DNA from 3 places in the Enterococcus sp. UD-01 genome. Region 3 is predicted to be linked to each of the others. Evidence: predicted binding sites of a transcription regulator. Region 3 holds the regulator's gene; each other region holds the start of a gene.

Region 1 (11,034 bases), on a different contig from region 3:
CAGTTCTTCTGATATTCCTCAGGATTCATCGACTGCGCAAACAGTAGAGCCACCGGCAACCTCAGAACAACCGCCGATTACTGATGACCAGAAGCAGGAACAGACACCAGCGCCGGCACCGTCTGTCGAAGCTGAAAAACCAAGTGTTGATCTTGGTACAGAGAGCGCACAAGACCAATCGGATCAGGAAATCGTTATTACAAAAAATGAATCAACAGAATCATTTATAAAAAAGATTGGTGAAAAAGCTCGCAAGGTTGGACAAAAGTATGATCTTTACGCCTCCGTTATGATTGCTCAGGCGATTCTGGAATCAGGTTCTGGCGGCAGTCAATTAAGCCGGCAGCCTTACCACAATCTTTTTGGAATTAAAGGCACCTATAAAGGTCAAGCAGTTGTTTTCAATACAAAAGAAGATAACGGTTCTGGCCAGATGTTTCAGATTCAAGCGGCCTTCAAGCAGTATCCCGGTTATAAGGAATCCTTTGAGGACTATGCGAAGTTAATGAAAAACGGTGTCCTTGGTAATCCCCGGATTTACGCTGGTACTTGGAAAAAGAACGCAGCCACTTATAAAGATGCTACGAAGGCTTTAACTGGTGTGTATGCAACAGACACCAGCTACAATAAAAAATTAAATGCTTTTATTAAAAAGTATAATTTGACTGAATATGATAAGGCCAAACCTTCTAAAACTTCAGCAGGTAAGATTATCGTTGCGGACAGTCATCCGGACAGTGATTTCCCTGAGTACTCAGGAGAAACCTATTCAGGTTCTGAATTATACGCGGCCGGTAATTGTACCCAATATGTATATAACCGTATTGTCCAATTAGACGGAAAAATTGGCACAACGATGGGTAATGGTATGGATTGGGGCACAACAGGGAAAGCCAACGGATACAAGGTTTCCAATAAGCCGAAAGCTGGCACTGCCGTCAGCTTCCAGCCAAATGAAGCAGGAGCGGATTCCACTTATGGACACGTTGCATTTGTAGAACATGTTTATAAGGACGGTTCAATTTTGATTTCTGAAATGAATGCGGTAGGCCTAGGGGTCGTGTCATTCAGAATCATTGATCAAAGTACAGCGAATGCTTTGTCTTACATCACACCAAAATAAAATACAAAAAACAGTTCTAGTAGTGAAGGGAATAAACTACTAGAACTGTTTTTCTGTGATTTACCTTTTCTTAAGGAATCTATAGGAAACCTCAATGATTTAGACATAGTTTCTTCAAATCTTCCTTGTATTATATAAGCATACCCAATAACAAACCCAAACATAACACTTTTTCATTTTTACTCCTCAAGTAAAAAGAACTCCTTTACCGCTCGGTCACCCAGCCGAGCGGTTACTTGTGTACAAAAAAGAAATTGAGCCAAAAGTCGTTTAGGTTCGAGCAATTGAAGTAAGAGATGAACAAGGTACTTTTATAGTGAGCGGATTTTATGAAAGTGCCAAAGGACCTGACTTTCAGCTACCGTTTATTCGTAAATAGAGAGCTAGGCAAAACTGTTTTTAGTTTTGTCTAGCTCTCACTTTTTTAGTTTACTTTTTCCATTCAGCGACTTCTTTTTCGTGAGTGTTTATCCAATTTCTCGCCGCTTGAACGGGGTCCGTACCATTATTGATATCCAACATTACGGTTTCCATATCTTCTTGAGACCAATGAAAATTTTTCAATAGACGATAAGCGTCAGGACTTTCTTTTTCCAAGCCTTTTTTAGCAAAGGTATGAATCGCTTCTTTGCTGCCCATTGTTCCTTTAGGATCGTCTAAGTAGCGTAAATCATATTTTGCGAACATCCAGTGAGGAGACCAGCCGGTAATTACAATTTCTTCTTTATTTTTGATTGCTTGTCCCAAGGCGACGGTCATTGCACCGGAAGAAGAGGTTTCAATCGTCCAGTCAGAAAGATTGGCGTAAGCCTTCTGTGTTTTTTCTGCCGCTGTGACAACACCGGCTCCGGGTTCAATTCCAGTAATTTTTTTATGCGCCTGATTGGATAAATCTTCAATTGAATTTACATTCATATAAGAAGGAACAGCGATGCCTAATTTAGCACCCGATAGATTTTCTCCTAAATCGTCGACTTTATTTTTATATTGCTTGTATTGTTCTCCGTGCGTTCTCGGCAACCAAGCAGCGACCATCGCATCCGTTTCACCTTTTGAAAGAGATTCCCACATGATGGCATTGTCCAAAGGAGTCATGGACACTCGGTAGCCCATATCCTTGAGAACTTCACCAACTACATGAGTGGAAGCAACCTCAGTATCCCACTCAACGTAAGCTAAAGAAACGGATTTTTCTTCATTAGCGGAAGAAAAGAGCACTGGGCCTGTAATAAAGCCAAGAATAAGAATCGCAACAGCGATAATCGCACCTGTTTTCTGTTTTTTCGTCAGCTTTGCTTTAGCGGGGACGGCTTTTTTTTGATTTATATTTTGAGTAAAACGGTCAATGATAATGGCCAAAATAACTAAAGCCACACCATTTACAAAACCATTACCAACCTGTGCGCGTTGTAAGGCTGAAAGAACACCGCGTCCCAGACCGGGAGCACCGATCATTGAAGCGATCACGACCATTGAAAGAGCTAGCATTGTCGTTTGATTGACTCCAGCCATAATGGTATTTTTGGCTAAAGGCAGTTCAAGTTTGAATAATTTTTGCCAACCGGTACTACCAAAAGAATCAGATGCTTCAACCAGTTCTTTCGGTACTTGACGAATTCCTAGGTTTGTAAAGCGGACAGTCGGTGGTAAGGCAAAAATTACCGAAGCGAAAACGCCGGGCACCATCCCAATACCGAAAAAGGCCACTGCCGGAATCAAATAAACAAAACCGGGCATTGTCTGCATAAAATCAAGAATAGGTGTGATGATGCTTTGTGCTTTGCTACTTTTAGCCATTAAAATACCAAGCGGTACACCGATCACAATTGAAACAATACTGGATAATAAGACCAAGGTTACAGTATTCATCAGATCCGTCCATAAATGTTGATTGTAAATAAACAACAGACCAAAAAAGGTAAACAGACTTAAGCCGATTTTTTTATGCGAAATAATAAAGGCGATGCCTGTCATTAATACAATCAATAATAGCGGTGGAACGGCAAGTAAAACAGAAGTAATACCTTCCATTAAATGTTGTCCAAAGAGTTGGAAAAAGCCAAAAACACCAGAAAAAGTGTTTGTCATCCAAGCGGTAAAAGCCTCAACCCAAGCTGCTACCGGTAATTGATAATTAGTCATTAATGGTCACCTCAGTTTCTGCTAATGCTTCAAGAACGCTACCGCGAATTACTACGCCCATGAGTTTGTTGTTTTCCGTAACTGCAATTGGAGTAGGTGAGTCATAGATGATAGGCAAAATATCGTTTACTAGCATGTCTTTATCAATCGTAGTGATATCTGTATCAATATACTCGGTTAAAGGCTTACCTGCTTTTCGGGCAGCCAACGCACGCTCGGCGCGAACAACGCCCTTTAAGTGCCGCTTTTTATCCACAGCCATCAGCATACTGACTTCTTCTTGACGCATACGTGTCAGTGCTACGGTCGGACCGTCAATTTCAATGTTCGTTGTCAGCGCAGGGACCATGATATTTTGGGCGGTTAATACTTTCGAACGATCTACATCTTCAACAAAGGTTCGTACATAATCATTCGCCGGATTCGTTAAAATTTCTTCTCCAGTACCGATTTGCATAATTTGACCGTCCTTCATTAACGCAATACGGTCGCCGATTCGTAAAGCTTCATTTAAATCATGTGTAATGAAAATAATGGTTTTTTTCACGTTTTCCTGTAAATCGACCAATTCATCCTGCATTTCTCGTCTAATTAACGGATCTAATGCTGAAAAGGCTTCGTCCATTAAAAGAATTTCAGGATTATTTGCTAGAGCACGAGCTAAACCAACACGCTGCTGCATACCACCGGACAGCTGGTTGGGGTATTGATCCTTGAAAGCGAGCAGACTTGAATTATCCAGCGCTTGTTCCGCTTTCGCCTTTCGCTCTTCTTTAGGAATTCCGCGAACCTCTAAGCCATATTCAGTATTTTCTAAAATGGTACGGTGAGGGAAGAGACCAAAGTTTTGAAAAACCATGCTCATTTTTTTTCGACGAACTTCTCTTAATCTTTCTTTATCCAACTTAGCAATTTCCTGATCGTCAATGTAAATATTACCGGAAGTTGGTTCAATTAAACGATTCAACAGGCGGATTAAAGTAGATTTTCCGCTGCCGGAAAGTCCCATAATGACGAAGATTTCACCTTCTTCCACCTCGAAATTGACATCATAAACACCAACTGTTGCACCGGTTTTTTGCAGAATTTCTGTTTTACTTTTGTTCTCTCGGATCATATCCAGCGCTTGCTTGGATTTCTTACCAAAAATTTTTGTTAAATGTGAAACTTTTACTTTAGGCAAAGCAGATTTCCTCCTAATAATTAAAAACGATTAAATCCATGATTTGGAAAAGTCAGTTCGTTGCGCTATTTCCATTTCTACTGCATTTAAAACGTTGTGGTATTCTTTGAAAAGAAAGACAATTTCTTTTCAGAAAAAAGTGACCATTCTAGGTTAACATCGTGTAGTCACTTTGTCAAATTAAGAAGAATTCAGCGAATAAATGGGTAAAATTTTTGAGGTTGTTATTGACTCAAGAAAAAAGCACGAAACCAAGAATGCTTAGTTCCGTGCTGAGGTGCTTATGTCTGGGGATAAAAAAAGTTTTGTACGCGCTGTAATGTTGATTCATGACCGACAAAATAGAGCGTATCGCCGGCGGTTAATTTGGCATATGGACCAGGGGAAACCAGCAATTCTTCACCGTGCTTGATAGCAATCACTGTAGCAGTCGTGCTTTGCCATAAATTCAATTCGCTGATCGATTTGTTTAAATGAGCCGCTTCTTCGGTCAAAGTAAACGTAACAGGATTTAAAGGATTAAAGGAATCAAAGCGTTTGGTTTGGTCAACCAAAACATCCAAAATTTCAGAAAAATGACTCAATTCTTCTTTTTGCTTTTTTACACTGTCAATCAATTCTTCTTTTAGCTCACGGATGGATTGAACATCTTGATATTGATAAACAAAATATTTCGCTTTTTCAATGGAATGAACATAAAAGCCACTGCCGTGCTTAGCTTGAACAATATCTAAATCTACCAAAACGCTGATCGCTTTGCGAGCTGTTTCAGGCGAAACGCCGTATTTGTTGGCCAAAGTAGAGCGAGCATGGATTTTTTCGCCGAGTGCAAAGGTTTGATCTGCGATTTTAGCTGCTACGTCTACCGCAATTTGTTGGTATTTTGGTTGAATGACATGAATACGTTTTGAAGTCATCATTTGTCAGCCTTTCATTTGTTAGTTTCTTCTAATTCTTCCAGCTCCAAGCTGAGATTTTCCCAATCGGCTAGTAAGTCTTCCTGCTGTTTACGTGCGGCTTCCAGTTCTTCATTAAGGGCCATCAGCTGTACATGATCATCCACCAACGCCGGATCAACCATGGTTTGTTCCAGCAGTTCAATGGTTTGATCTAATTCGGCTAAATTTTCTTCAATTTGAGTGATTCGTCTAGTTAAATTTCTTACAAGCTTTTGTTGCTCTTTATTTTGGAAAAAATCATTTTTAGGTTTAGCAGCGGTCGGGGGTGTTTCCGCTGATTGTTCTGCTAGTAACGCTGCTAATTCCTCTTCTTCCAGTTTCTTTTCTAAATAGTAATCGTAATCACCTAAATAAAGCTTGCTGCCATTTTCGGACAACTCAATCACCTTGGTTGCAATCCGATTAATAAAGTAACGGTCATGGGAAACGAATAGCAGGGTGCCTTCATAATCAATTAAGGCATTTTCCAAAACTTCTTTATTGTCGATATCCAAGTGGTTGGTTGGTTCATCGAGAATTAAGAAGTTTTCTTTGTTCATTGACAACTTAGCTAAAGCAACACGGGCTTTTTCGCCGCCGCTTAGTAAGGGAATGGTCTTTTCAACGTCAGCTCCGGTAAATAAGAAGCTGCCTAAAACACTGCGAATCTCTTTTTCAGGTGTCGTCGGATGCTCATCCCAAAGTTCTGCTAAGACCGTTTTGGTGCCATGTAGATTCGCCTGCTCCTGATCGTAATAACCGATTTGAACATTGGTGCCAAGTGTAGCGCTGCCTTTAATGAAAGGAATTTTTCCAATGATGGACTTTAACAAGGTAGACTTGCCGATACCGTTGGGACCAACCAGAGCAATGGCTTCCTGTCGGCGAATGTCTAAAGAAACAGGCTCAGACAAAATACGATTGTCATAACCAATTGCCGCAGCTTCTACCTGTAAGACCACATTTCCCGAAACTTTTTCAATATCGAATAGGAAATTGGCAGATTTCTCGTCACCTTGAGGACGATCAAGCCGTTCCATTTTTTCAAGGGTTTTTCTGCGACTTTGGGCGCGTTTGGTTGTAGAAGCTCTAACTAAGTTGCGAGCGACGAAATCTTCTAGTTTATGAATTTCCGTTTGTTGTTTTTCGTAAGCCTTCCACTCGCTTGTTAGCTGTTCTGCTTTTAGTTCTAAATATTTAGAATAATTGCCCTTATAGTAGCGCATTTTATGACGGCTAATTTCATAAACCTCTGTGACCACTTTGTCAAGGAAATAACGGTCATGGGAAACGATTAAAAGCGCGCCTGCGTAGCTCGGTAAATAATTTTCCAGCCAAGAAAGCGTATCAATATCCAAGTGGTTGGTCGGTTCATCCAGTATTAGAATATCCGGTTTTTGCAGCAGCATGCGAGCGAGTGCCAAGCGTGTTTTTTGACCGCCGGAAAGCGTGCTGATATTTTTTTCGTAAAACTCTTCTTTAAAGCCAAAACCGTGTAGAACAGAGCGAATTTCATTTTCATAGCCATAGCCGTTTTGTTCCGCAAAGTCATGCTGTAGTCGATCGTATTCTTTTAGAGCTGCTTCATAATTTTGTGAATCTGGCAGATCGCTGATGATTAATTCAAGCTCACGCATGCGCTGCTCCATTTTTATAATAGAAGCAAAAGCTTCCAGCATCTCATCCCAGACGGTTTTATTTGACTGTAAACCAGTATCTTGGGCCAGATAGCCTAAAGTGGCAGTTTTATTTTTGGCAATTGTGCCGTTGTCCGGCGAATCTATGCCGGCGATTATTTTTAAAAGTGTTGATTTACCAGCGCCGTTACGGCCAACTAAAGCAATGCGGCTGTGGCTGCTGATTTCCATTTGTATATTTTCAAACAAAGTATCTGCACCAAAATAACGGGCAATTTGATTTGCTTGGAGTAAAATCATGGGACATCCTCATTTCTATTTCAATGCTTTCAGTTTAGCATAAAATAGCGGAAAATAGCAGTTATCCAGCTAAAGAGCGCTAAAAATTCCACAAATCCGTAAAAAAATCCAGTATTTCCTGTTTTTTTTGAGCTACAAAATTGCTTTTTGTTCAGAATAACTGCTATTATGATAATTGGATGTTAGTCTATTATTTAGTGTATTGGAGGTACAATTGTGAAAGACCAAATTATTCCAAAAGCAACGGCGCGTCGCCTTCCCCTATATTATCGTTATTTAAGAATACTGCACGGTGCAGGAAAAAATAAAGTTTCATCCACTGAATTAAGTGAGGCTGTTCAAGTAGACAGCGCAACTATTCGTCGTGATTTCTCTTACTTCGGCGAATTAGGTAAAAGAGGGTATGGCTATGATGTTGAAAATCTGATGAACTTCTTCGCCAAAACCTTGAATGATGATGAGCTGACCAATGTCGCTTTGATCGGTGTCGGAAATCTCGGCAGCGCCTTATTAAAATTTAAATTTCATCAAAGCAACAGTATTAGAGTCAGCTGTGCCTTTGATATCAATGAAAATATTGTGGGCAGAATCGTGGACGGCATTCCTGTATATCCAATGAGTGATATGATGGAACAAATTCGGGTTCAACAAATTGAAGTGGCGATTTTAACTCTACCAGCCAGAAAAGCCCAAGAAGTAGTGAATCAATTGGCAGATGCTGGGATTAAAGGTATTTTAAACTTTACAGCTGCCCGTTTGGTAGCACCTGGAGATGTGTTGATTCAAAACGTAGATTTGACCAATGAATTACAAACGCTGATTTACTTCTTACACCATGACAGTGCCTTAGTTGAATCAGATATTGAAGAGTAAAAGAAACCCCCAAAGCAAGACAAGTGAATGTTTTGCTTTGGGGGTTTCTTTTGGCTTAAGTTTTAACTAGGCAACTGAATATTGTTGTAGTACAAAAAGAGCTGTGCGACAACGACTAATGCATTCATGCCACAATGGGCAATAATAGAGGTCCAAATTTTACCGGTTAGTTTATATAATAAGGCAAAAAAGAAGCCCATAAAGAAGTAAACAAAAAAGTGACCATCCCTATGAATTAGTGAAAATAAGGTAGAACTAATGATCGCTGCAAGCCAAAAACCTGTATAAGATTCCAAAATACCAATCATCGAGCGTCTAAAAATAAATTCTTCCATGAAAGGACCGCCGATCACGGTCGCTAAACTAAACAAAGGATTTGTTAAAATGAGCGCAATGATATTTTGCGTATTTTGAGAGGTATTTTGTTCACCCGTAATTGCCGCTTCAATGTTAAAGACAATGGCTTGAATAATAATGGCCATAATAATACCGCTGATGCCCAATAAGAATACAAACACCGGTGAAGTCAGTTTACCAGATGTTTCTACCTGAGTAATGGCAGATTGTTTATATTTTAAATACAGCCAGCTCATTAAAACCGCACCTAAAATATAAGTAAAAGTGGTGGCTGTAATGATCGCCTTCTGAGAAAGCGATTGAAAAAGATATGGCGAGAGAAAAACAACAGCATATAGAAAAATCATGATAACGCTTTGTTTTTTTATTGAGATTTGTTTTGGCATGTAGAGCAAAACTCCTTTCGAAAATAGAATATGTTAAAAGTATAGCACATTTTTATTCAAGAAAAACTTACTTGCGCCAGTTATCTCGATAACCTAATAGAAGAAAGATGAAAATAAAAAAGAACACCGCTTCCCACAAGGTTGTCGTCCAGTCGAAACGTTTGTTTACACCAAAGAAAAGGTTTCCGGCATTGGCAATGAGTAGATAAAGGCCAGTAGCTGTTAATGCGTGAAGAATTCTTTTTTTCATGTTAAGCGCCTCACTTTCTAATTTTATTTTACCATGAATAGGCCGAAAACGTGATAATAAGCCGATAAAGCTTAAGGAAAAAGTGCAGGATAAAGAATGTGTAACAATTATTTTATAAAATTACTCAAAAGACTTGCAAAAAGGAAGTGAAATGAGTATTATAAATAGTGTGAGTTAGCACTCTAACTACAAGAGTGCTAAAATAACTAACTATTTTTTATGGAGGGATTTATTGTGTTAAAACCATTGAGTGACCGCGTCATCATTGAAGTCGCGAAAGAAGAAGAAAAAACAGTCGGAGGCATTGTTTTAGCTTCAGCAGCCAAAGAAAAACCTCAAACAGGAAAAGTTATCGCAGTAGGTGAAGGTCGTGTTTTAGATAACGGTACAAAAGTTCCTGCCGATGTAAAAGTAGGCGATACTGTTATGTTTGAAAAATATTCAGGTACAGAAGTAAAATACGAAGGAAATGAATACCTAATCGTTTCCGGTAAAGATATTATTGCTATTGTCGAATAAGATGGTACAAAACAATTCATTTAAATAAAAAAATATTTTGAGGTGAAGAAATTATGGCAAAAGAAATTAAATTTGCAGAAGATGCGCGTGCAGCAATGCTTCGCGGAGTAGACGTATTAGCAGATACAGTAAAAGTAACATTAGGTCCTAAAGGCCGCAACGTTGTTTTAGAAAAATCTTTTGGTTCTCCACTAATTACTAACGATGGAGTAACAATCGCAAAAGAAATCGAATTGGAAGATCATTTTGAAAACATGGGCGCAAAACTTGTTTCAGAAGTAGCTTCTAAAACCAACGATATTGCTGGTGACGGAACTACAACTGCAACTGTTTTAACCCAAGCTATTGTTCGTGAAGGCTTGAAAAACGTCACTGCCGGCGCAAATCCGTTAGGTATCCGCCGCGGTATTGAATTAGCAACAAAAACAGCTGTCGAAGAATTACACAACATTTCAACAGTGGTTGATTCAAAAGAAGCGATTGCACAAGTAGCTGCTGTTTCTTCTGGTTCAGAAAAAGTTGGCCAATTAATTGCAGATGCGATGGAAAAAGTTGGCAATGACGGTGTTATTACTATTGAAGAATCCAAAGGGATCGAAACAGAATTAGATGTCGTAGAAGGTATGCAATTTGACCGCGGCTACTTATCTCAATACATGGTAACAGATAACGATAAAATGGAAGCTGTTTTAGAAAATCCATATATCTTAATTACAGATAAAAAAATCTCTAACATTCAAGATATTTTACCGTTATTGGAACAAATTTTACAACAAAGTCGTCCACTATTAATCATTGCTGATGATGTAGATGGTGAAGCATTACCAACCTTAGTCTTAAACAAAATTCGCGGAACCTTTAACGTAGTAGCTGTCAAAGCACCTGGCTTCGGCGATCGCCGTAAAGCAATGCTTGAAGATATTGCTATCTTAACTGGCGGAACAGTTATCACTGACGATTTAGGTTTAGAATTAAAAGATACAACGATTGAAAACCTTGGAAACGCAAGCAAAGTCGTTGTTGACAAAGACAACACAACAATTGTTGAAGGGGCTGGCGGTAAAGAAGCCATTGACGCTCGTGTTCAATTAATTAAAAACCAAATTGGTGAAACAACATCTGATTTTGACCGTGAAAAACTACAGGAACGTTTAGCGAAATTAGCTGGCGGAGTTGCCGTTGTCAAAGTTGGTGCAGCAACAGAAACTGAATTAAAAGAATTAAAATTACGTATTGAAGATGCGTTAAACGCAACACGTGCCGCTGTTGAAGAAGGAATGGTTTCCGGAGGGGGAACTGCTTTAGTCAATGTTATCGGCAAAGTAA
Region 2 (11,034 bases), on a different contig from region 3:
CATATGGATGGCCGTTCTGAAGGGGAACCACCTTATACACTACTGGACTTTTTCCCGGATGATTTTTTGTTAGTTATTGATGAATCACACGTAACTATGCCGCAAATTCGCGGGATGTATAATGGCGACCGGGCGAGAAAACAAATGCTGGTGGATTATGGCTTCCGATTGCCAAGTGCACTGGATAACCGACCGTTACGTTTAGAAGAATTTGAAGAGCATGTTCATCAAGTGGTGTATGTGTCAGCAACACCAGGACCTTATGAGCATGAACAAACCGATACAGTAATTCAACAAATTATCCGTCCGACGGGTCTGTTGGATCCATTGATTGAAGTTCGTCCGATTATGGGACAAATTGATGATCTAGTCGGAGAAATCCATGAACGGGTTGCCAAGGATCAGCGGGTCTTTGTCACCACTTTAACCAAAAAAATGGCTGAAGATTTGGCCGATTACTTTAAGGAATTGGGCATCAAAGTGAAATATCTGCACAGTGACATTAAGACTTTGGAACGTACCGAGATTATTCGTGATTTACGTTTGGGTGAATTTGATGTGCTGATTGGTATTAACCTGCTTCGAGAGGGCTTGGATGTGCCGGAAGTTTCCTTAATTGCCATTTTAGATGCAGATAAGGAAGGCTTCTTAAGAAGTGAGCGTTCTCTTGTCCAAACAATTGGCCGAGCTGCTCGTAATTCAGATGGCCGTGTCATCATGTACGCCGATAAGATTACCGATTCCATGCAACGGGCGATGGACGAAACTGCGCGTCGTCGTTCCATTCAAGAACAGTATAATGAAGAACATGGAATTGTACCAAAAACGATCATTAAAGAAATTAGAGATTTGATTTCGATTTCTAAAACCGCTGATAAAGAAGAAGGCTTCAAGCTTGATAAGTCTTATCATGAGTTAAGTCGTCAAGAAAAAGCGGACTTACTAATGAAATTAGAAAGAGAAATGAGAGATGCTGCTAAAGCATTGGACTTCGAGACGGCAGCTACACTTAGAGATACAATTTTAGAATTAAAAGCAGCAGAATAGTTGCTGTAAATCGGAAGTACAAGTGATTTGCAAGGGTATGTATTAGAAGGAGAGAAATAATGGCAAATGATAAAATCGTTATACACGGCGCGCGTGCACATAACCTAAAAAATGTTGATGTGACAATACCGCGTGACAAAATGGTGGTTGTTACAGGCTTGTCTGGTTCAGGTAAAAGCTCATTGGCTTTTGATACTTTGTATGCGGAAGGACAACGTAGATATGTAGAAAGCTTGTCTGCTTATGCCAGACAATTTTTAGGGCAAATGGATAAACCGGATGTAGACAGTATTGATGGCTTGAGTCCGGCAATTTCCATTGACCAGAAAACAACCAGTAAAAACCCACGTTCGACCGTGGGAACAGTGACAGAAATTAATGATTATTTACGCCTGCTTTTTGCAAGAGTAGGGCATCCGATTTGTCCGAATGATCATATTGAAATTTCCAGTCAATCCGTGGAACAAATGGTCGATAAGGTATTGGATTTACCTGAAAAAACCAAAGTTCAGATTCTTGCGCCTGTGGTTGCTAAGAAAAAAGGTCAACACAAAAAAGTTTTTGAAATGATTCAGCGGGAAGGCTATGTTCGCATGCGGGTAGATGGCGAAACCTATGATGTGAGTGAAGCACCTGAGCTTGAAAAAAATAAAAAGCATGATATTGCGATTGTTATTGACCGAATCGTCGTGAAAGAAGGTATCCGTTCTCGTTTATTTGATTCCTTTGAAGCGGCTCTTCGTTTGGCAGACGGCTATGCGCTGGTTGATGTGATTGACGGCGAAGAAATGCTCTTTAGTGAACACTATGCCTGTCCGTATTGCGGCTTTACTGTGGGCGAATTAGAACCGCGTTTGTTTTCTTTTAACGCGCCATTTGGAGCGTGTCCGGATTGTGATGGCTTAGGCATGAAGCTAGAGGTTGACCGTGATTTAGTGATTCCTGATCCAACAAAAACCTTGCGTGAAGGAGCTATCCTTCCTTGGAACCCTATCAGCTCTCAATATTATCCACAAATGTTGGAGCAAGCAGCAAATAGCTTCAATATTGATATGGATACGCCTTTTAATGAATTGCCGGAAGAACATCAAGAGATTATTTTAAACGGCTCGAACGGAGAGCTATTCCATTTTCACTATGAAAATGATTTTGGCGGAGTTCGGGACGTAGAGGTACCGTTCGAAGGTGTATTACTAAACATTAAACGTCGCTACCAAGAAACCAACAGTGACTTTACAAGAGATCAAATGCGTTTATATATGACTGAACTAACGTGTCAAACCTGTAATGGCTACCGCTTAAATCCACAAGCCTTGTCTGTCAAAATTGACAACACTAATATTGGTCAAGTAACTGAATTAGCGATTAAAAAGGCTATTGATTTCTTTGAAACCCTTAACTTATCTGAACAAGAGCAGACCATCGCCAAACCCATTTTAAAGGAAGTCAAAGACCGTTTGAATTTCTTAAGAAATGTCGGCTTGGATTACTTGACGCTAAGCCGGGCGGCGGGAACACTTTCCGGGGGAGAAGCCCAGCGGATTCGTTTAGCTACCCAAATTGGTTCTAATCTTTCTGGCGTTTTATATATTTTAGATGAACCTTCAATTGGGCTACACCAACGCGATAATGATCGCTTGATTGAATCATTGAAAAAAATGCGTGATTTGGGGAATACCTTAATTATCGTCGAACATGATGAAGATACAATGCGGGCGTCAGATTATCTGATTGATGTCGGTCCGGGCGCTGGCCATTTAGGTGGAGAAATCGTGGCTCATGGAACGCCGGATGAGGTTGCTAAGAACAAAGAGTCATTGACAGGACAGTATCTTTCCGGTAAAAAAGTCATTCCTGTGCCAAAAGAAAGACGCAAAGGCAACGGCAAAAAAATCAAAGTTACCGGCGCTACTGAGAACAATTTGAAAAATGTGACGGTAGAATTTCCATTAGGTGAATTTGTTGCTGTTACCGGTGTATCTGGTTCAGGGAAAAGTACCTTGGTCAATCAGATACTAAAAAAAGCCCTCGCTCAAAAAATTAATCGTAATTCTAATAAACCAGGTAAGCATAAAAGCATTACGGGATACAATAACATTGAAAAAATTATCGATATTGATCAAAGCCCTATTGGCCGGACGCCGAGAAGTAATCCGGCAACCTATACTAGTGTCTTCGATGATATCCGTGATCTTTTTGCTAAAACTAATGAAGCCAAAGTACGAGGCTACAAAAAAGGTCGCTTTAGCTTTAACGTCAAAGGTGGCCGTTGTGAAGCTTGTCGCGGCGATGGAATTATCAAAATAGAAATGCACTTTTTACCTGATGTGTACGTTCCTTGTGAGGTTTGTCATGGCAAACGCTATAACTCCGAAACTTTGGAAGTTCACTACAAAGGGAAAAATATTGCCGATATTTTAGATATGACGGTGGAAGATGCGGTTGAGTTTTTCCAACCAATTCCTAAAATTCACAGAAAACTAAAAACAATCGTGGATGTCGGCTTGGGCTATGTCACTTTAGGGCAGCCGGCCACAACTCTTTCCGGTGGGGAAGCGCAACGGATGAAGCTAGCTAGTGAGCTTCACAAAAATTCCAACGGTAAGAATTTTTATATCTTAGACGAGCCGACAACCGGGTTGCATACGGATGATATTGCCCGGCTGCTAAAAGTTTTAGAAAGATTAGTCGATGCTGGCAATACGGTGTTAGTCATTGAGCATAATCTAGATGTTATTAAATCCGCAGATCATGTGATTGATTTAGGTCCGGAAGGCGGAGACGGCGGCGGCACTATTGTCGGAATCGGTACACCAGAAGAAATTGCGCAGATTAAAGATAGTTATACAGGAAAATATTTGAAAAATGTTCTCTAATTGGTCTACTCCTTTTCAGAACTATTCTCAACAAAAGTAAAGAAAACCTGAAATTTAGAACTATTTTAGTGAACGCTATTGATTTCAATTCTTCTTTGAAGTAAAATCACAGACAGATAGATATATCGTTCAACCTAATTGGTATATATCTTTCTTCCTATAAGTATTCCGTTCAAAAAGGGAAAGACACAGCCTTCAAATTATGAAGGCTGTGTTTTTTAATGCAATTTTGTAAAAAAGATGAAAAAATAAAATGAATTGTGAATGTAATTGTGCTTTTTTGGTAGTTTTTATTAAGAATATCTGAAAAAAACGATAAAAATAAATTTATTTAGTCGTATTTAATATTTATTTAATAAAAATCATGCTATCCTATACCTACGAAAAGAATCTGGAGGAATGATTTTTTATGGAAAAAAGAGAAGTTAAAATTGGCACCCATTATGTTTGTCATGGTTCGAACTTTTCGTGGTTTTTTGTCGGAGAAGCAATTTCCAAAAAAGAGAAAAATGTCCAAGTAAGAGTCATTAAGTGCCACCCTTCTGATCGCTCAAGTATTCAGAGTGATGATCCAATTTTAAATTTGGATTATTTAAATGTAATTGAAGATGCCTAATTTTAAAGAGCTGCGGCTCTTTTTTTGTTAAATCAACGCCCGACAGCTGTTATTTACAATCGAGCCCCAATGTTATACAATGAGCTAACTACCAAAAAGGAAGAAAAGGATCTTATGAAAAATAATAAAAAAGCGCTACTGGTCATAGGGATAATTTTAGTAGTTGGACTTGTTTCATTTGCTATTAAGGAGCTTATACCAACAAAAACAATTACGTTTGGAACAAGCCGCAAGATCTCAAGTCTATCAAAAACAGAATTGCAGGAGGCGACAGATATTCCCTTAGACGTACAAAATATAGAGAATATGCAGCAGGCTTTAACACAGGCAAACGTTTGGAAAAAATTGGGGTATACGGAAACAGAAGCTTCAAAAATCGCCCAACGATTTAAAGAAAGTCAAAAACAGGCACAAGGGATATTAAGTGAGCTTGCGAATAAGCAAGCAACCTCTTTAAAAGTTATTATTATTGAAAAATCTCAGCAAATGAAGGTTTCAATCGGAACGATGTGAGCCTTTGAAGTAGAAGATAACTCAAAATAAATGAATACGAGGAAGTAACGTCGTTTATTATAATTGTCAATTAAGGATCATGTAATCTTTTCTGCAGGATTGCGATCCTTTTTTTATGGAAAAAATAAGAAGTATTTTAAAAGCTTTCTTTGATACGCCCGGAATGTTATAATAAATAAAATGTGTAAAAAGGAGCGCTATACTATGGTTGATAATTTACAATTAGTTATCATTACTGGAATGAGCGGAGCAGGTAAAACTGTAGCTATTCAAAGTTTTGAAGATATGGGATATTTTTGTATTGATAATATGCCGCCAAGTTTAATTCCTAAATTTTGGGAACTAATTAAAGAGTCCGGCAAAGTCACAAAAATTGCTTTAGTCATTGATTTGCGTTCAAGAACATTTTTCCGGGAAATTCAAGATATGCTAGTTGAATTAGAAAATACGAATTTAATAGATACTACAATCATGTTTTTAGATGCAACCGACGAAGAATTAGTTTCACGTTATAAGGAAACACGACGAGCGCATCCTTTAGCAATGGACGGTTTAATTACCGAAGGGATTCGTAAGGAACGTGCGATTTTAGAAGAAATTAAAGGGGATGCTCAGGTTGTCATCGATACAACGAGGTTATCGCCTAGACAATTAAGAGAACGAATTAATGAAGAGTTTAAAACAAGGGATACTCACGAATTTCGTGTTGAAATGGTGTCTTTCGGCTTTAAATACGGCTTGCCGATTGATGCGGATATCGTGATGGATGTACGCTTTTTACCAAACCCGCATTACATTCCAGAGCTGAAACCTCTAACTGGACAGGATCAGTCGGTGTATGATTATGTAATGAGCTTTCCTGAAACGGAGGCCTTTTATACCCGCTTTATTGATTTGCTGAAAAATGTCATGCCCGGCTATGAAAAAGAAGGAAAATCCAGCGTAACGATTGCCATCGGCTGTACTGGCGGTCAGCATCGTTCAGTTGCCTTGACAGAGCGTGTTGGTAACGAGCTGAAAAAAGATTACCATGTCAATATCACACATCGCGATAAAGGAAAGCGGAAAGAGACGGTGAACCGTTCATGAAGATGAAAACTTACCGCATTCGCAAGCCTAAAATTGTCGTAGTCGGCGGAGGAACGGGTTTACCTGTTATTTTAAAAAGTTTGCGCAATCAAAGTGCTGAAATCACTGCTGTTGTAACCGTGGCTGACGATGGCGGCAGCAGCGGCGCTATTCGAGAGTCCATGAATATGACTCCGCCGGGCGATTTAAGAAATGTTCTTGTGGCGCTTTCGGATATGCCGCAGCTCTATGAGGATATTTTTCAATATCGTTTCAACAAAAATGATAAATATTTTGCCAATCATGCCATCGGTAATTTAATTATTGCCGCTGTTTCAGAAATGCGCGGCAGTACATATGAAGCGATTCAGCTCTTGTCAAAAATGATGCATGTGGACGGGCATATCTATCCTTCTTCTGAAAGACCTTTAACGCTGCATGCTGTTTTCAAAGACGGCACTGTTGCAGTCGGTGAATCAAATATCGCAGTTGACCGTAAAACGATCGATCATGTTTTTGTGACTAATACTAATGATGAAGAACAGCCGAAAGCGGCCCGCAAAGTAGTTAAAGCGATTGAAGAAGCAGATATGATTGTATTAGGACCGGGAAGTATGTTTACCAGTATTTTGCCGAATCTGGTCATCAGTGAAATCGGCGAAGCGATCATCAATGCGACTGGTGAGGTCGTTTATATTTGTAATATTATGACGCAAAAAGGGGAAACCGAGCATTTTAGTGATGCCGATCATGTTTGTGTACTGCATGAGCATTTAAAGAATAAATTTGTTGATACGGTTTTAGTTAATACGGAAAAGGTGCCGGAGGGCTACATGGATCCGGAGATTTATGACGAATACCTTGTACAAGTGGAGCATGATTTCCAAAAGCTGAGGGATGAGGGCTGCCGCGTTATTTCGACGGACTTTTTAAAGCTGAGAGATGGCGGCGTTTTTCACGACGGAGATAAAGTCGTCGATGAGCTCTTTCGGATTGTTTTTGGTGCGAAGTATTAGGTTTTTTAGAAAGGGGGAGGCAAAATGTCTTTTGCCTCAGACGTAAAAAAAGAGCTGACCACCTTGGAGGTTCATCGTGAGCATGCAAGAGCAGAGTTGGCCGCTTTGATTCGGATGAACGGCTCTTTAAGTATTGTGAATCAGCAATTTGTACTCAATGTGCAGACTGAAAATGCCGCCATTGCCAGACGTATTTATTCACTTTTGAAAGATCATTATGACGTTCGAGCGGAATTGCTGGTGCGCAAAAAAATGAAGCTGAAGAAGAATAACGTGTATATCGTTCGTTTAAAACAAGGAACCAAAGATGTGCTGGCGGATTTAGATATTTTGGATAATCTGGTTTTTAATACGCAAGTGTCGGACGATATTATGGGGAATGCGCAAAAGATGCGTTCTTATTTAAGAGGAGCGTTTATGGCTTCCGGGTCAGTGAATAATCCGGAAACTAGCCGCTATCATTTAGAGATTTTTTCTATTTATGAAGAGCATAATGAGGATATTTGCCGAATGCTTAATTATTATGATTTGAATGCCAGAACCTTGGAACGGCGCAACGGCTATATTTCTTATCTGAAGGGCGCTGAACGTATCGCGGACTTTTTAACTCTGATTGGCGCCACAAATTCTATGTTGAAGTTTGAAGACGTACGGATTGTTCGTGATATGCGGAATTCGGTTAATCGGCTTGTGAACTGTGAAACAGCAAATTTGAATAAAACAATTGATGCAGCCTCCAGACAGATTGAAAATATTCAGTATATTGAACGAACGGTAGGACTGACTGCTTTGCCGGAAAAATTACAGGAAATTGCCGAGCTGCGCTTGGAGTATCCGGAAGTTAGTTTGAAAGAACTTGGAGAGATGATTCCTTCCGGAGCTATTTCAAAATCTGGTATAAACCACCGTATTCGCAAAATCAATGAATTTGCTGATAAGCTGCGCGAGAAAAGTGCTTAATAAAAAAATTCTTGGAAGCCCTACTCGAGCTTCCAAGAATTTTTTTATTTACCTTCTAAATAACTGATAAGTTCTTCTTTAGTAACTGATTCGTCAAAAATGTGTTCGCCAATCACAATTGTTGGAACGAATCTAATGTTTGCAGCCTGTGCTTCTGCAATAATTGCTTGGCTGACAGCTGCATCACCTTTTTCTGGAAGTTGTAAATTATCTTCAGCGTAGACTGCGACATCCTCTAGAGAAAGATCGCCCCATTCATTTTGAGTATCATACATTTGTTTTAGATCTGTTAAAGCTTTTTCGGGTAAATCATAATTAATATGGTGGTGCATGACATTTCCGCGTTGTAAGCTTTCTTTTTCCTTGTCAAAAAGCTTGATGATCCGTTGCACTTTACCAGCTTTGACATAATCGTTTAAAAGCTCAAAAGAGTCTTCAAACCATTTTTTGCAGTAAGGGCAGCGCACATTCATAAATTCCACCATTTTAATGGGTGCCTCGTCACTGCCGCTGTTTAATCCATTTTTAGTTGTTACTTTTTGAGCATCAATAACTGAAATATCCATTTATAAACCTTCCTTTCACTTCTTTTAATATTAGTTTAGACCTTTTTGCCTTAAGTTTAAATAAAAATGCCTAAATTCGCTAAGAAATTTAGGCACTTGTTGTTTTTATTAGCTTAAAGAGCTGCTGTTTTCCATAACTTCATCGATTAAGCCATATTCTTTCGCTTGTTGCGCAGTCATGAAGTTGTCGCGATCTGTATCACGTTCAATGACTTCTAAGGGTTGGCCTGTGCGTTCAGCGAGAATCTTGTTCAAGCGATCACGTGTGTCTAAGATATGTTTGGCTGCAATTTCAATCTCCGTTGCTTGACCTTGAGCTCCGCCAAGTGGTTGGTGGATCATGATTTCAGCGTTCGGTAAAGCGAAGCGTTTGCCTTTTTGACCGGCTGTTAATAAGAAGCTGCCCATTGAAGCTGCCATTCCTAAAACGATCGTTTGCACGTCGGCTTTCACAAAATTCATTGTATCAAAAATTGCTAAACCAGCAGAAACGCTGCCGCCTGGTGAGTTAATGTAAATGTAAATGTCTTTTTCAGAGTCCTGTGCATCCAAAAATAATAATTGAGCAATCACTGAGTTAGCGACGTTATCGTCGATTGGTCCGCTTAACATGATAATTCTATCTTTTAATAAACGTGAATAAATGTCATAAGCTCTTTCTCCACGAGATGACTGTTCAATGACTGTTGGTATTAAATTCATAGTATATTCCTCCTATATAAAAGCTCTTAAATCATTTTATCACAAAGCAAATGGGATTGCTTAAAAAAAGTATACTTCATTGGTCAAAAAAGGTCAACTTCAATGCACCAAAAAGCGATGCAGAAGAAACAGCTTATCAGAAAGAGCTAGTTGTGTAAAAGTATCTTTTTCATTTTTGTTTTTCTTTCGTTCACAGACGTGACTGTGTTATACTAAATAAAGAATTGAATGGAGTGAGGAATGCAGAATGTTTGTTTTTATTGCAGGAATGACAGGTGTACTGATTGGTGCAGCGATTGTGTCTGTAGCAGTTGCTTTACGTGTCTCTTATGAAGAGCGCAAAGCCGTCCAGTATCGTGAGTTGGAACATTACGTAAAAGAGATCGAAACATTGAATTTATTAAATAAGAAGATCAATGAAATTTTACAAAAAAGAGATATTTATGTAGATAAATCAGTAAATTTTATTTCAATGGATGATTGTTATATTAGCATTGATGATTTTATTTATCTAGAATCATTTTCGGCACAAAATAATTTTTACTTACCAACATTTCTGGTGGAAGAATTCTTTAAAAAAATTGCCCATCGAAAAGTTATTTTGACTCCTGATGAAGTGATTGCTATGGGGGGCAGCACGTATAAAGGCGGCAGAGCTATTTTAGAAAACTTTTCAGAAGAGCTGCTTACGACGATTGAAGATAAAAAAAGTCAAATGAAACGCTTGTCCAACAAACCATTGTATTACTTCCAAAAAGGATAAAATCAAAACTGTGTAAACTCATTTTGAGCATACACAGTTTTTTATATTAATAGAGCCCAATTCTTCTGTACTCTATTTTTTGAATTTTCTGAACTTTTTTATTAAATTTTATTGACATTCTCATTTTTTAGGTTTATAGTTAACAAAAGCTTTTGAATATCACATGCTATTTTAATCTTTTATAGATTTTTGACGAGGAGACCATTGCCATGAAGAAGATAAACGATCATGTATTAGTCATTATTTTATCGTATAGGACTTAGAACACTGAGATTTTTCGCAGATGTTTGAGTCCTGTTTGTCTTTGGTAAATGGGATTCTTACTAAAGCATCCCATTTATTGATGGGATGCTTTTTTTGTAGAAAACTTTAGTAAAGAAATAGCCAAGGGAAAAATTATCTTAGAAAATAACGTACAATTTTTTCTGAAAATGACGAAAATGGAGTGGATGAACATGCGTAGTGACCAAATAAAAAAAGGAATTGAAGCGGCACCGGCCAGAAGTTTACTGTATGCAACTGGGCAAGTAAAAAATGCAAAGGATATGGATAAGCCTTTTATCGCAATTTGTAATTCGTATATTGATATTGTTCCGGGGCATGTCCATTTAAGAGAGCTGGCGGATGTTGCCAAGGAAGCAATCAGAGAAGCAGGCGGTATTCCTTTTGAGTTTAATACGATTGGCGTAGATGACGGGATTGCTATGGGTCATATTGGAATGCGCTATTCTTTACCCAGCAGAGAAATTATTGCTGATGCAGCAGAAACAGTCATTAACGCTCACTGGTTTGACGGTGTTTTTTACATTCCAAACTGCGACAAAATCACTCCCGGAATGCTGATGGCTAGTGTTCGGACAAATGTTCCAGCGATTTTTTGCTCAGGCGGTCCAATGAAAGCCGGTGT
Region 3 (11,034 bases):
CTAAGGCAATCAGAAAGCTTCCCGTTAATAGTATGGCTTATGTCAAAGGAATTGTTTACAATGACAATCAGAAAATTTATCGCACAACAGATGGCTATATTTCTGCTGAAAACATCGATGTTAACGAGATGATGGAAGATATTCGCACGATTTCTCATCGTGGAAATCACCAAGTAGCACCCGAAAATACAATCCCAGCTTTTCAACAATCCAACGGTTGGGGAGTTGAAACAGACATTCGTTTAACCAAAGATAAACATTGGGTTGTTATGCATGATGCAACAGTTGATCGCACAACCAATGGTAAAGGCAAGGTTAGAAATTTAACCTTGGAGCAAATTAAAAAATTGCGAATCGATCAGGGAGCCAATAAAGAGAAATACACAGCAGAACAGTTGCGAGTTCCAACGCTGGAAGAATATTTGTCAGTAATAAAGATGAAACAGAGTGTTCCCTTTATAGAAATCAAAGACGAAGAGATCGCTGCTGCTGATTATGATCGATTAGCCGAATTAATTCGAGCCTATGATTTAGCTGATCGGGCAATCATCATTTCTTTTGGCTATAATAATCTAGTCGAGATGCGTAAGCGTCTGCCCGAAGTGCATGTTCAGCTCCTCGTTAGAGATCTGACAGATCAGTTGATTGATCAAGTGAGTACTTTTGGTGAAAATGCTGGTTTAAACATTAATTATGCCAGCGTTGCCGGCAGAAATGATTTGATTGCTAAAGTGCAAAGTAAGCACTTAGCGGTCAGTCTTTGGGGTGTTCCTCAAAGTGAATTTAAAAAGATGGAAGCCTTAGGTATTAATAACCTGACCACCGATTATGAATAATTACCGGATTTCACTGGATTAGCTAGTAGCTATCATTCAGTGAAATCTTTTTTTGTTGAGATCAATCATCATACGTTACTCCTTTTTGAAAAAATTTATATTTAATAAAAAGTGAATGATACCAAAGGTCTAATTGAGAAACATTCTCATTCTAACACAAAAATAAAAAAAATCAATCTTGAATTTATCAATATGTGGTAGTAATATTATTCCTGCAACACAATATATAGTGTTTGCGAAGGAGGCAGCTTATGGACAATTTAACCATCATCTATATTAGCTTAAGTGGAAATACGACAGATTTTGTTGAACGCTTGAGTAACTATTGTAAAATGGAGCGCGGGATCAACGTGACATCCATCAATATAAAAGAATACAAGGGAGAATATTTGATTCGCGAGCCTTTTGTAAGTATTCTTCCATCCTATCTGGAAGGCGGCAACGGTATTCACAATGGCTATCAAGAAATCCTAACCACAAAATTAGGTGATTTTATTGCAGCGAATGATAATGCTCAATATTGCTACGGCATTATTGGTAGTGGCAACCGCAATTTCAATAAACAGTTTTGTTTAACTGCTTATCAATATGCAGAGCGATTTCAGTTTCCAGTAATCGATGAGTTTGAATTACGCGGGAGCGATGACGATATTATTCGCATAGCAGACAGCATTATTACACAGCGCAATGCATTTATTGACAAGCAGGAGGCAGAGTAATGGAGAAGGCAACAAACAGAAAAGAATACTTTTATCTAAATAATTTGGTCAATATTCCGGTAGATGGAAAAATTCAGCTACAGCATGATCAAGAAGCACTCAACGCTTATTTTTCTGACGAAATTTTACCTAAGACCGTGACCTTTTCTACGTTAAAGCAAAAGCTGACTTATTTAGTAGAAAATCAGTATATTGATTTGGAGGTGTTAAAGCTTTATCCAAGTCAAAACATAGCGGAGGAGTATGATTTTGATTTTATCAAAGCCTTATTTCAACGCATTTACAACGCCGGTTTTCAGTTCAAAAGCTTTATGGGCGCCTACAAATTTTACTCCCAGTATGCTTTGAAAACAGATGACCAGCAACAATACTTAGAGCGCTTTGAAGATCGCATCGCTTTCAATGCCTTGTACTTGGGCAATGGCGATCGTACGTTAGCTTTGGAATTGGCGGATGAGCTGATTCACCAGCGCTACCAGCCCGCGACCCCAACCTTTTTAAATGCTGGTAAAAAACGTCGTGGCGAAATGGTTTCCTGCTTTTTGATTGATTTTGCAGATTCAATGTTATCTATCGGCCGCGGTGTCAACGCTGCGTTACAGCTTTCTCGAATTGGTGGGGGAGTCGGAGTGAACTTAAGTAATTTGCGAGCTGCTGGAGATCCGATCAAGGAAATCATCAATGCATCGTCTGGTGTTTTACCTGTAATGAAAATTTTAGAGGATTCATTTAGCTACAGTAATCAGCTAGGGCAGCGCAATGGCGCTGGTGTGGTCTACTTAAATGTCTTTCATCCCGATATTTTAGCCTTTTTAGCTACAAAAAAGGAAAATGCTGATGAAAAAATTCGAGTAAAAACCTTATCATTAGGCTTAGTAGTTCCGGATAAATACTACGAATTAATTAAAACCAACCAGCCAATGTATTTATTCAGCCCTTATTCCGTTGAAAGGGAATACGGTCAACCATTTTCTTATATTGACGTCACCAAAGAATATGACAACTTAGTGGCAAATCCTAATATTACTAAAACAAAAATCAACGCCCGCGAATTAGAGCAAGAAATATCCCGATTACAGCAAGAATCTGGTTATCCTTATATTTTAAACATTGATACAGCGAATCGAACCAATCCGGTTAACGGTAAAATTATCATGAGTAATTTATGCTCTGAAATCCTACAGCCTCAAGAGCCGTCTACGTTAAATGAAGATTTATCCTATGACCGAACAGGAACAGACATCAGCTGCAATCTTGGCTCAAGCAATATTGTAAATATGATGAAGTCAGCTGATTTTGGTAAATCCGTAGAATTAGCTATTCGAGCATTGACGACTGTCACAGATTTAAGCTCTGTCAAGGAAGTTCCAACTATTCAAAAAGGGAACGATCTATATCATACTATTGGTTTAGGTGCGATGGGTCTGCATACTGCATTGGCACTGGAACAGATTGAATACGGCTTGCCAGAATCCTTAGAATTTGTTGAAGCGTATTTTTTAGCAGTCAATTATTATTCATTAAAAGCAAGCAATCAAATTGCACGGGAAAAAGAAGCAGTATTTCACGATTTTGCGAAATCTACTTATGCGGACGGCACTTATTTTGATTCTTATTTGGAAAGTGAATTTGTGTTTCACAGTGATAAAGTAAAACAACTCTTCCGTCATGTGAAATTACCTACAATCAATGATTGGCAAAGCTTGAAAGAAGACATTCAAAAAACGGGCTTATATCACCGCAACCGCTTAGCAGTAGCGCCAAACGGCTCAATTTCTTATGTGAATGAAACGAGTGCTTCTTTGCATCCGATTACTCAGCTGATTGAAAATCGTCAAGAGAAAAAAGTGGGTTCTATTTTCTATCCGGCACCTTACTTGTCGAACGAAACAATTGATTTTTACAAAACAGCGTATGACTATGATCAACGAAAAATTATTGATGTCTATGCAACAGCGCAAAAGCATATTGATCAAGGGATGAGCTTAACACTCTTTATGCGTTCAAAGCTACCGGCAGGTCTTTATGAATGGAAGCAACCTGATCAGCCTAAGCTAACAACCAGAGATTTAAATCGTTTGCGCAACTATGCTTGGAAGCAAGGCATTAAATCACTTTACTACGTGAGAACCTATACCGAAGACGATGAATTCAGCAGTGTCAATACGTGCGAAGCATGCATGATTTAATGGAGGGAAAAAGATGAGCTATCTACATTATAAAGCAATTAACTGGAATGAAATCGAAGACGAGCTAGATCATGCTACTTGGGAAAGAGCGACTTCTTTATTTTGGCTGGATACACGAATTCCTGTGTCCAATGATTTAACCGACTGGCAGGCATTGACAGCGAAAGAACAAGAAGTATTAAATAAAAATGCCGCAGCGCTGGCCACCTTAACGACATTTCAATCATTGAACGGGTATAAGGTAATCAAAAATAGTCCGCATACCCAACAAGAATCGGCGATTTACAACAATATTCAATTTATCGAAACAGTTCATACCAAAACCTATAATGCCTTATTAATGGCCTTTAATTCATCTGAAAAGGTAGAGGAGCTGCTGCAGTGGGCAGATGAAGAGACTCAGCTGCAAAAACGACTAGACTTAATTCATGATTTATATGCTGAAGAATCTATTTTGAAAAAACGCCTGGCTAACCTGTGCTTGGAAGGAATTTTAATGTATAGCGGCTTGTATTTGTTCCTGCATTATTGGACTGAAAAACGTTTTACGAATGTTGCGGAAATGATCAAATTAGTCGTGATGAATGAATCTCTCCATTGCCAATATTTGGCCAATAAGCTGCGAATTTCTTTACAAAAGCTGGATGAAAAAGAGCAAGAGACGTTTAAAGAATGGGCGTATACAACAATTAATTATTTTGTTATCAATGAATTAGATTTGATTGATATGCTTTATGCTGAATCGGAGTATGGAAACGAAGCAGAAATTTTAGTCCAGCAGGCTGCGAATAAAGTCTTGACAAATCTTGGTTTTGAACCTTTGTTTGCAGGTGTAGAGTCAGAATTGGCGACTATCCAAAATCTGTTGAGTAAGCTTACAACGCATGATTTGGAACCGCGTAAAAGCTTAGCTAACCAAGTTGAAACTGATCAAATGTCTGATGAGGACTACGATTTTTAAAAAGGAGAAGATAATATGCAGCACCGTGTAATGAACTGGAATAAAATAGAAGATGAGCTTGATGATTACGTTTGGGATAAAGCAACCTCCCAATTTTGGCTGGATACGCGTGTACCGATTTCCAATGATTTAGCTGACTGGCGCAAGCTGTCGCCGGTTGAGCAGGAAGTCATCAAAAAAGTCGTTGGCGGCTTGGCTTTATTGGATACCTTACAGTCCGAAGAAGGTGTCAACGCTATGCGGGATCACGTAAGAACCAGAAAAGAAACAGCGATTTTGAATGACTTTTTGTTTATGGAATCTATTCATGCCAAAAGCTATGGCACAATCTTAATTTCACTGAATACAATGAAGGAAATTAACGAAGTGTATGATTGGATGAATAATGATCCTAGAATGCAATACAAAGCGAAGCGCATTAATGATATCTATCAGTCAGGCTCACCGCTGCAAATTAAAATTGCCAGCATCTTTTTAGAAGGTATCTTATATTATAGTAATTTCTTTACGCCGCTGTGGTATCGCGGTTCCAATCAGTTAGCAAATTTAGCTGAGCTGATTAAATTAATTATTCGCGATGAATCGGTTCATGGCACGTACCTTGGCTATAAATTCCGGTTAACGTTTAACGAATTATCAGAAGTTGAGCAAAACGAATTAACCACTTGGATGTACGAATTACTGGATGACTTAATGGAAAATGAGCTGGCATATACAGAAGAAGTCTATAGTCCAATTGGATTAGCCGAAGATGTGAAAACTTTTGTCCGCTATAATGCCAACAAAGCTTTGCAAAACATGGGCTTTTCCCTATACTATGAAAATGCCAATGTAGATGATGTGAATCCGATTGTGATGAACGGCATTTCAATCGAAACCTCAAATCATGATTTCTTTTCACAAGTTGGTGCCGGTTATCTAATGGGCGATGCCGAAGCCATGGTTGACGACGACTACGATTTTTAAAAACGAAAGGTTTTCCTTCCCAAAAAAGAGGTGAGTCGAAAGTCGTTGAGGTTCGAGCAATCGGAGTAAAAGATGAACAAGATGCTTTTTATATTGAACGGATTTTATGAAACTGCTGAAGAACCTGACTTTTGTCCACCGTTTGTTAGTAGGAAGAGGACAAGACAAAACTGTTTTTTTAGTTTTGTCTTGTCCTCTTTAAGTAGTTTGAAAACTAATCAAACATTTTCTTAGCAGCACGTGCTAAGGTTGGTAAATCCTTGTCGTAGCGGGGTGTTTTTACTAAACGCGACATTGGGATGCCGGCAAAGTGAAAAGCAGCAATCTCACCGGAACGAACAGCACTTTGTTCGGTAAAAATCATTTGATAAGGCTGTTCTACAAATTCGCCAGTGAAGGCTAAATTTGTGGAATGCTGTGGGATCACTTTTGGTCGATCAGTTTTAGCCCGATTATTGAATAAAGCGGAAGCATACGGCATATAAACCGGTATGTTATTAATGACACTGTCATAGATTTCCGTTTCCTTTTCTCGAATATTGCCTGGGCCCGGATCGACTTTTGAAAGCTGTCCGATTAATTCCTCCAGCATTTCTTTCCCAGTCATTTTAATGTATTGTTTGTCAACAAATTCACCGCGACGTCTAGGATAAAGGAAGTAGCCCCAGATTACTGTTTCATTTGGCTTTTGCGAAGTGAAATGTGGTTGGTGGTGCACCACGATGGACATATTGACATCCTTTTGTCCTAAAGGCGTAATTGGCATTGTTGAAATAAAGGAATTCAACGCATTACCGGGAACCTGTGTCGTGATTCGAGTAATTTCATTTAACAGTAAATGATCCTTTGTTGTTAACGTAAAGCTGACCCATTCACTGGCATCACGATCGGCAAAGAATTTATCTGGATTGCCCAAATTATAAAAGCGTTCAGTTGCTTTTTTCCATAAACCGGAAGCAGCACCGTAATCCATATTTTCAGGAGCCGGTGTATGATAGTCGCCTAAAGTAGCGGAGTCAGTAATCGATCCGTTAGTAAAAATAACAGCAGTATCTTCATCAACTACCACGTGTTCTTCTTCTTGAGTAAGCGTATTGGTCATTTTTAAGCCAGTTACAGTAATTTCATCCTGCATCGCTGTTTCTTTAAATTCCCAATCTGTAACACGGCGATTTAAGACAATCTTACAGCCTTGCTCTTTTAGATAATTAATTAGCGGCAACATAATACTTTCATATTGATTGTAACGTGTCCGATTGACTCCGACTAAATGTTCAATTTGCGTAAATTCATAGATCATTTGATGCATGTAGCGGCGTAGCTCTTGCGCGGAACTGCGTGTCCGAAAAGCAAAGGTCGTTTCCCACATAAACCAGAAATTCGTTTCAAAGAAGTGCGGATCGTCTTTAAAATAATCAGCGATTGTCACATTGTCCAGCTTTTCTTCTTCAGAGTCCGGCATTGCAATTAGTTTCGTTAAAAGCAGACGGTCTTTATTGTTAAAGCCCAGTTTGCCGCCATCAATAATGCCTTTGCCGCCTTCCATTAAACGTGCTTTGTCAAAGGTACGGTGTTTTGCATCAAAGTCACGGGTATCCTCTTCAGCAGTCATACCCGGCTCAGTTGCAGAAGGAATTCGGCTTAACAAATCCATCAGGTCGACGTAAGTTCGGTAATTTAGCATCCGGCCGCCGCGGGCAATATAGCCCTTTTGGTTTTCTAAGGGATGATTTTTGTTCCAGTATTCATCAGTGACGGTGTCTGTAGGTGCTCCATCGTTGGAACCATGATCATCTAAGGAATAAAAGGTAATTTGCTCTCCCTGCCATTTGCCTTCTTGAATCAAGTAAACTGCGGCGGCCATGTTGGCGATGCCGGCACCGATCATAATTGCTTTCTTTTTTCTCATGATAATCCCTCCAATTATTTGGCTGTATATGTGTTGGTGTAGTGACTCATTTAAATTGATTCGTATTCGTCATAGAGATGACTGTCATCTTCAAGTAAGCCAGTTTTTTTGCCAAGATACACAGCTCCTAGTACGACAAGACCTAAACCAATACCAAATTTCATCATTTTTTTGCTCATGAAAATCCATCCTTTCAATTTTTTTAAAACGAACTTTATACTTAAAGGATAGTTTCTTTTTCAAGGAATGCCAAATAAAAAGGTGAAGGGAAAAGGGAAAGTTGGACAAATTGAATGGAGTGTCTAATTTTTAGAAGGAGTCAAAAAGCTACTATAGATAAATAGCAGAAATTTCAAGAATGTGTAACTTTAGCATTTTTTTATAGCTTTATTTGTCAAATACGTTTAGTATGCTTATAGAAGCTTAATTTTTTACATTGAATGCTATATTCATATAGTTGAACCAGACCCTAAAACAGCCGTTTATTTGGAGGAAAGCTAATCCATGAAAAAAAGTAATACAGCTTTTGATAACAAGGTGTCCGCTTATATTCATATTCCCTTTTGCGAACATATTTGTTATTATTGCGATTTTAATAAAGTCTTTTTAGAAGGACAGCCGGTAGACGAATACATTCAAGCGTTACTAACGGAAATTCGTCTGACTAAAGAGCAATATCCTAGTAAGGATACAGAAACAATTTACATCGGTGGCGGAACACCGACCTCGCTGTCGGCTAAGCAGCTGGCAGTGTTGCTAAAAGGCGTGCGCGAGCTATTGCCTTTTGATGATACACATGAGTTTACAGTAGAAGCCAATCCGGGTGATTTAACGCAGGAAAAGCTGCGGGTAATGAAAGAGTTTGGTGTGAATCGCCTTTCGATGGGAGTTCAAACTTTCGATGATCGTTTACTGAAAAAAATTGGACGCAAGCATACGGCTGCTGATGTTTACGATACGATGAAATTTTTGGAAAAAGAACAGTTTTCCAACGTTAGTATAGATCTTATTTATGCCTTACCGGGGCAAACCTTAGCGGATTTTCGTGATACGCTTAAACGAGCAATTGAGCTTGATTTGCCGCATTATTCGCTATATTCTCTGATTCTTGAAAATAAAACCCTATTTATGAATCTGGTTCGACAAGGACGTCTTGAGCTGTCGGATCAAGAAATTGAAGCGCAAATGTTTGAAGAAACCATCACCGCGATGGAAAAAGCAGGACGGCATCAATATGAAGTCAGTAATTTTTCTTTAAAAGGAATGGAAAGCCAGCACAATCTTGTCTATTGGGACAATGCTCATTATTATGGATTTGGTGCGGGGGCAAGCGGCTATTTAGGTCACACTCGTTATCGCAATCACGGACCGATCCAGCATTACTTGAACCCCTTGCGTAAAGGGCAGCTGCCAACGTTAGAAACGGAAAGCCTGACCTTAAACAACCAAATTGAAGAAGAAATGTTTTTAGGTTTAAGAAAAAAAGCAGGCGTTTCTAAAGCAAAATTTGCTGCAAAGTTTGGTCGTCCGCTAACGGAAGTTTATCAAGAAACAATTCCGGATTTAATTCAAAAAGGTCTGCTGATTGAAAATGAAGAGACCTTCCAATTGTCAGAAAAAGGCCTGTTTGTCGGCAACGATGTTTTTGAAGCTTTTTTATTGGACAAGGAATAAAATAGTATGTGTAATGACCTGAAAGGCGGCAAAAATTGCTTTTTTTCAGGTTTTTCTATTTAGTTAGCACTCTGGATAGGAGAGTGCTAAAAAAGAAGTTTTTCTCTTGACATTAATGGAGGGAGTTGGTATATTTATAATTGTATTAGCACTTGAACGTTATGAGTGCTAATGGAGGGTGGTAATTATGTTAACTGAAAGACAAAAGAATATTTTGCGTCTTATCATCCAAGAATATACAAATACGGGTACGCCTGTAGGCTCTAAGAAGCTGATGGAAGACGGTATTAAGTCGAGCTCAGCCACAATTCGAAACGATATGAAAACATTGGAAGAATATGGTCTTTTGTTAAAAACCCATTCTTCATCCGGCAGAATACCTTCGATGAGCGGATACCGCTATTATGTGGATCATTTGCTCAGTCCGGCGGAGATTGGTCAGGAAGAGCTAGAGCTGATTCGGCAATCGTTCGGCAAAGAATTTCATGAGATTAATGATATCATTGAACAGTCGGCCGAAATTCTATCAGATTTGACCAGCTACACAGCTTTTTCGCTAGGACCGGAAGTGAAAGAACGCAAGTTGACTGGTTTTCGGATTGTTCCTTTAAATGAACGTCAAATCATTGCTATTATTGTAACCGATAAAGGCAATGTAGAAAGTCAGGTGTTTGCTGTTCCGGCTTCGGTATCCAGTCAGGATTTAGAAAAAATGACACAGATCATTAACGACAAGCTGGTAGGTCAGCCGTTATTGACGGTCTATCATCGACTAAGAACAGAAATTCCGATGATTTTGCATCGTTACTTCCAAACCCCTGACGGTATGATGAAACTATTCGATGCAATGCTGGGACATGCCTTTGAGGAAAAGGTCTTTGTCAGCGGACGGATGAATGTCTTGGATTTTGGTATGAAGCAGGATCTTGATCAAGTAAAATCGGTTTACTCCTTTATGCAGAATACAGATGCACTGACCCACTTGTTAAGTGTAGGCGATCAAACAGATACACCGATCGCTATACGGATTGGAACGGAAATAGGAAATGACTTATTGGAAAACATGAGTATGATTACAGCAACCTATGAAGTAACTGGACATGGAAAAGGAACCATTGCACTTTTAGGACCGACCAGTATGCCTTATTCAAAGATCTTCGGTCTGGTTGACGTGTTCCGCCATGAATTAGCTTCTAAACTTGGCGCTTACTATCGCTTTTTAGATGAATAAGCAAGAAGTTACTATATAAAACTACAAATCTACGGAACCGAGAAGGGAAGTTGCAAGAGTGACCAAAAAAGAAGAAACAAATGAAGAGCTTACGGATCAGCAAGTGGAAGAGGTTGATGCTGTTGAGCCTTCAGATGTTCCAGAAGAAGCTGAAGTAACAGAAGAACAGCGCTTAGAAACAGAACTTTCTGAAATGGAAGACAAATTCTTAAGAGCACGCGCAGAAATCGCCAACATGAACAATCGTTTCAAAAACGAACGGGAATTACTAGTGCGCTATCGCTCACAAGATTTAGGCAAGAAGCTGCTGCCTTCGATTGATAATTTAGAACGAGCAATGGCCATTGAAGTAGAAGGAGAACAAGGTGCCAGCCTGAAAAAAGGCGTAGCGATGGTTCTTGAAAGCATTCAAGGCGCTTTGAAAGAAGAAGGGATTGAAGAAATTCCTGCGAAAGGTGAAGTCTTTGACCCGAATTTACATCAAGCGGTTCAAACGATTCCGGCAAGTGACGAAACACCTGCGGATACTATCGTAGAAGTTTTACAAAA

What was found. The regulator HrcA, encoded in region 3, represses chaperone genes, less so after heat shock. The targets are predictions, from matches to a motif close to TTAGCACTCNNNNNNNNNGAGTGCTAA.
Region 1: groES (co-chaperone GroES) is a predicted target of HrcA. The motif match lies at 9,364-9,390, and genes of this name have one in related genera.
Region 2: clpP (ATP-dependent Clp endopeptidase proteolytic subunit ClpP) is a predicted target of HrcA. The motif match lies at 9,401-9,427, and genes of this name have one in related genera.

The regions. Positions count from the first base shown of each region.
Region 1 covers NZ_JBIYEU010000002.1:245,456-256,489, forward strand. The annotation lists gene ABH902_RS03550 (glucosaminidase domain-containing protein) at 1-1,123, shown strand, start outside; gene ABH902_RS03555 (ABC transporter permease/substrate binding protein) at 1,553-3,265, opposite strand; gene ABH902_RS03560 (glycine betaine/L-proline ABC transporter ATP-binding protein) at 3,258-4,448, opposite strand; gene ABH902_RS03565 (TrkA C-terminal domain-containing protein) at 4,730-5,365, opposite strand; gene ABH902_RS03570 (ABC-F family ATP-binding cassette domain-containing protein) at 5,380-7,323, opposite strand; gene ABH902_RS03575 (redox-sensing transcriptional repressor Rex) at 7,540-8,196, shown strand; gene ABH902_RS03580 (lysostaphin resistance A-like protein) at 8,259-8,927, opposite strand; gene ABH902_RS03585 (hypothetical protein) at 9,007-9,189, opposite strand; gene groES (co-chaperone GroES) at 9,424-9,708, shown strand; gene groL (chaperonin GroEL) at 9,762-11,034, shown strand, end outside.
Region 2 covers NZ_JBIYEU010000002.1:134,135-145,168, forward strand. The annotation lists gene uvrB (excinuclease ABC subunit UvrB) at 1-1,047, shown strand, start outside; gene uvrA (excinuclease ABC subunit UvrA) at 1,107-3,923, shown strand; gene ABH902_RS03025 (hypothetical protein) at 4,333-4,539, shown strand; gene ABH902_RS03030 (hypothetical protein) at 4,654-5,052, shown strand; gene rapZ (RNase adapter RapZ) at 5,257-6,141, shown strand; gene yvcK (uridine diphosphate-N-acetylglucosamine-binding protein YvcK) at 6,138-7,136, shown strand; gene whiA (DNA-binding protein WhiA) at 7,161-8,096, shown strand; gene ABH902_RS03050 (thioredoxin domain-containing protein) at 8,141-8,662, opposite strand; gene clpP (ATP-dependent Clp endopeptidase proteolytic subunit ClpP) at 8,771-9,364, opposite strand; gene ABH902_RS03060 (hypothetical protein) at 9,612-10,127, shown strand; gene ilvD (dihydroxy-acid dehydratase) at 10,583-11,034, shown strand, end outside.
Region 3 covers NZ_JBIYEU010000007.1:16,738-27,771, reverse strand. The annotation lists gene ABH902_RS07815 (glycerophosphodiester phosphodiesterase family protein) at 1-836, shown strand, start outside; gene nrdI (class Ib ribonucleoside-diphosphate reductase assembly flavoprotein NrdI) at 1,088-1,555, shown strand; gene nrdE (class 1b ribonucleoside-diphosphate reductase subunit alpha) at 1,555-3,744, shown strand; gene ABH902_RS07800 (ribonucleotide-diphosphate reductase subunit beta) at 3,758-4,705, shown strand; gene nrdF (class 1b ribonucleoside-diphosphate reductase subunit beta) at 4,721-5,671, shown strand; gene ABH902_RS07790 (oleate hydratase) at 5,886-7,580, opposite strand; gene ABH902_RS07785 (methanol dehydrogenase) at 7,631-7,759, opposite strand; gene hemW (radical SAM family heme chaperone HemW) at 8,085-9,254, shown strand; gene hrcA (heat-inducible transcriptional repressor HrcA) at 9,442-10,485, shown strand; gene grpE (nucleotide exchange factor GrpE) at 10,544-11,034, shown strand, end outside.